DNA from 2 places in the Nonomuraea sp. CA-143628 genome. Region 1 is predicted to be linked to the other one. Evidence: predicted binding sites of a transcription regulator. Region 1 holds the regulator's gene; the other holds the start of a gene.
The links. Region 1 encodes LexA, which represses DNA repair genes until DNA is damaged. Its sites were predicted from a motif close to TCGAACANNTGTTCGA; they were not measured.
Positions count from the first base shown of each region.

Region 1 (2,188 bases):
GCCGTATTCGGGACGACCCCCGCCCCCGCGCGCAGGCCGTGCTCCGCCTTCCCTGCCGATACGGCCTCCGTCTCCACCCTCGCGAATGCCCGCGCCCCCACTCCGCAGACGACCCGCACCCCCGACTCCGGAACGGGCCCCTCCCGCTATCCCGAGACGGCCTTCTGGTCCCGAAACAGCGGACCCCGGACCGGCGAACCCCGAACCACCGGATCCCGAACCGGCCGACGCCGGACCGCCAGGCCTCGGACCGGCCGACCCCGAATCGCCAGACGCCGAACCAGCAGACCCTGGACCAGCAGACCTCGGACCAACAGACGCCGATCCAACCGGCCCTGAACCGACGGACCCCGGAGCCCGGCTGTCGGAGCTGTCACGAGTATGCGGGCGTTCGCGACCTGGCCCGTTGGCATCCGGCCCGTCGGCATCCGGCCCGTCGGCATCTGGCCGGTTGGCGGAATCGCCGCCCCGACAACCGTCCCCTCGGTCGTCACCCGTGTTTCCGCCCTCTGCCACCGGCCGCCGGGTGGCGTCTGCCAGGAGGGTGAGTCGCTTGACGTCGTCGCTGGTCGCATCTGTGATGGTGGTCGCTCGCATGTGTGACCTCCCAGCCGTCCCGGCCCGAAAAAAAGACCCAATAAAGATCGGCAAATCGAACACGGTGTCGATCGAACTCCCGTACGATGTTGTACACCACGCTGCCAACAATTTCGAGGAAGACTCGAACAATTGTTTGAAGATGATCTTCAACAGCGATACGGTCGCTGTGTGCGACACGAAGACCACGGACCGGGAGATTCGCCGGTGAGGCGGGCCGCCGGGCGAGGAGGCAGATCATGAGCGATCGGGATGACGCCAACGGGGTCAGTGACCTCGCGGTGCGTCGGCGTGACTCCCTGGGCCTGACACCCAGGCAACGCAAGATCCTCGAGGTGATTCGCGACTCGGTCCAACAGCGGGGCTACCCGCCGTCCATGCGCGAGATCGGCGAGGCCGTGCAACTGACCAGCACGTCCAGCGTGTCGCACCAGCTGACGGCGTTGCAGCGCAAGGGCTACCTGAGACGCGACCCCCACCGGCCGCGCGCGCTCGAGGTGCGTCTGCCCGGCGAGCCCGTGCTCTGGGTCGATCCCGACGCCGCCAACGAGTCCGACTCTCCGGTGAGCAGGCCCACGGCCGCATACGTGCCGCTGGTCGGCCGGATCGCCGCCGGTGGGCCTATCCTCGCCGAGGAGAGCGTCGAAGACGTCTTCGCCCTGCCCAAGCAACTGGTCGGTGAAGGCACCCTCTTCCTCCTGCAGGTCGCCGGTGATTCGATGATCGACGCCGCCATCGCCGACGGCGACTGGGTCGTCGTCCGCCAGCAGCCGGTCGCGGAGAGCGGCGACATCGTGGCGGCCATGATCGAGGGCGAGGCCACGGTGAAGACGTTCAAGCGCAAGGACGGCCACGTCTGGCTGGTGCCCCACAACGCCAACTACGACCCGATCCCGGGCGACGAGGCCAGCGTCCTGGGCAAGGTCGTGGCAGTCCTCCGCCGCCTCTAGCACCACACGCATGACAGGGTGATGCGCCCGCCGTACGGCGTACGGCATCGGCGCCGTACACATGCGACGGGGGCATGGCAGGCAACACGCCTGCCATGCCCCCGTCCGCGCACCCCCAGAAGTACGGCCATCAGCCATGCGGCCAGAACGCCGGTCTCAGGACAGGAAACGGATGGCAGGCCGTCGGCCTCGGGGTCAAGGACTGGATCGTAGGCGGCCGGACCCCGCGACCGACTGCTGGCGGAAATCGGCGCACCAAAGAGAGATCTTGCCGACGTCATCAACGTGTCCGCTGGACTCCTGATAGCTATTAAGGTCCGATGGCGTTGCCGACACCCCGGAACCACGGGCCGACGCCGCACGGCTCCTGCGGGACGAGCGAGCCGCCCAGATCCCGCAAGCGCCTGGCGGAGATCCGCTTCCGCCTGCAGCATCCGCGCGGCCATCCCGCCAGCAGAAATCTCGTTGAATCACTTCCTGGACAGACCCGCGAGATCCTGAGGCTTCGAGGAAGGGATCAGGCCGGGGTGAACGGCATGGCCGGCCTGTTGATCAGAAGCGGAACATCTCGGCGAATCGACTGAGTAGCACGGGATCGCCTTCTACGCGCACGCTGCCGTCGTGGAGCACTTCGTTGGGGG
Region 1 covers NZ_CP192072.1:3,487,349-3,489,536, reverse strand. Annotated here, with positions in the region: gene ACQP2T_RS16325 (hypothetical protein) at 554-808, shown strand; gene lexA (transcriptional repressor LexA) at 837-1,547, shown strand; gene ACQP2T_RS16315 (winged helix-turn-helix transcriptional regulator) at 2,100-2,188, opposite strand, start outside.

Region 2 (2,188 bases), 2.1 Mb from region 1:
GCGGCCGTCGGCGGTGATGCGGTAGACGGTCCGCTCGGGCCGGCCCCCTTGCCGGGCGCTCTGGGTGGCCTTGATCAAACCGTGCTTCTCCAGATTGCGTACCACTGTGTAGAAGGAGCCCCACTTGATGGGCGTCTCGCGGTCTTTACCACGGGCCCGCAGGACGGATGCCATCTCGTACGGATGCATCGGTCGTTCCGCGACCACCGTGAGCACGGCGAGGGCCAGCAGATTGGCCACCCGGCGTCGTTGCGCCACCCACACCATCCTCGTAGACGAATATTCGTGGGCGACTATACGCATGCGAGTATTCCTGGAGCAATAGGGCTTGTGTCGCCAGGCGGGCGAGATCGCGGCCTGCGGGCACTGCACACGGTGTCTGGCATCGCCGAGTTGGTCGGCGTACGCGGCGGCGTTCCGACGCACTGCGTCAGCACCTAGCGCACGGCGTCTCGCGTCTGGCGCACGACGTTTGGCGCCTCGGGCACGGCGCCTCGGGCACGGCGTCTCGCGGCGCGCGGCGTCTGGCGCTCTGGTGCCTCGGCACGGCGTCTCACGCGCGGCGCGCGGCGCACGGGGCACGGCGTCTGGCGCCTGGCGTCTCGCTTACAGCGTCTGGCGCACAGAGCACGGGCATGGGCACGGCGTTGGGTGCACAGCGCGTGGTGTCTGGCGTACGGGCGTCACAAAACGCCGGATATTTCGGGAGATGCGCTAGAGCGACGCGGCCAGCGCGAGGGCCGTCGCGGCCTCGTGCTGCAGGACCATGATCAGCAGCGTCGCGACCAGAGTGGCGATCAGCAGCCAGCTGATCAGGATGATGACCGTCGAGCGGCGCGGCCTGCGCCGGCGGCCGGACTGCCCGTCGACCTTCTCCTCGCTGCGACGAGCCCGCTCGTTGAACGACTCCAACCTCGCCACGAGTCGCGGATCGTCGTCGACGAGGTGCTGCTCGATCTGTGCCAGCATCCGCTCCTCGTCCTGCGACCAGGCCATGGGTGCACCTCCGGAACGCAAGCTCTGTGCCGGGTTTCTGCCCAACCATGAAGATCATTAGCCCCCGCCCAAGCAGGTAATTGCCACCTCTTTTCATTTGCGATCTTCATCGAACTTTTGTTCTAATCATGGGATGCGCTGGGACAACCTGCGCCTGGCCGACTCCGGCCGGGACGATCCGGCCGTGCCGCTGTTCGCCCGTGGCGCGGTCACCCGCACGTTCGACACTCCCGAGTTCAAGGGGATGACCTTCTACGAGATCCAGGCCCGCTCGATCATCAACCGGGTGCCGGCGGCCAGCCGGGTTCCGTTCGAGCACACCATCAACCCCTATCGGGGCTGCGGCCACCGCTGCGTCTACTGCTTCGCGCGCAAGACCCACCAATACCTCGACCTCGACGCCGGCGCCGATTTCGACTCGAAGATCGTGGTCAAGGTCAACGCCGCCGAACTGGCCCGCAAGGAGCTGGTGGCGCCCCGCTGGCAGGGCGGCCCCATCGCCATGGGCACGAACGTCGACTGCTACCAGCGAGCCGAGGGCCGTTATCGGCTGATGAGGGGCATTTTGGCCGCCCTGCGCGACGCCGCGAACCCGTTCTCGATCCTCACCAAGGGCACGCTCATCCTGCGCGACCTCGACCTGCTGACCGAGGCCGCCGAGGTCACCCAGGTGAGCGCCAGCGTGTCGGTCGGCTTCGCCGACCCCGACCTGTGGCGCTCAGTCGAGCCCGGCACCCCCGCCCCGCGCCGACGGCTGGAGGTCTGCGCCACGCTCAACGACCACGGCATCCCCTGCGGCGTGCTGATGGCGCCGATCCTGCCGTACCTCACCGACTCCCCCGAACAGCTCGAACGCACGGTCAAGGAGATCGCTCAGGCGGGCGCCACCCACCTGGCGCCCATCGTCCTGCACCTGCGGCCCGGGGCGCGCGAGTGGTGGCTGGGGTGGCTGTCGCGCGAGCATCCTCGGCTCGTGCCGCGCTACCTGGAGCTGTACGGAAGGGGCGCCTACGCTCCGCAGGCCTATCAGCGGCGCATCACCGACCAGGTCAAGGAGCTGGCCCGACGCCACGGTGTCGGCCGGGCGAGCGCGGCATCAGCCCGCCGGCTCCCGTCCAGCCCCGAGTTCGCTCCGCAAGCCCACCCCGAGCCCGCTCAACAGGCCCGGCCCGTCCCGACGGCACGGCAGCTC
Region 2 covers NZ_CP192072.1:5,590,956-5,593,143, reverse strand. Annotated here, with positions in the region: gene ACQP2T_RS25595 (PadR family transcriptional regulator) at 1-258, opposite strand, end outside; gene ACQP2T_RS25590 (DUF3040 domain-containing protein) at 715-996, opposite strand; gene ACQP2T_RS25585 (Rv2578c family radical SAM protein) at 1,130-2,188, shown strand, end outside.
Region 2: the regulator LexA is predicted to act here: its motif matches at 1,106-1,121, upstream of ACQP2T_RS25585 (Rv2578c family radical SAM protein).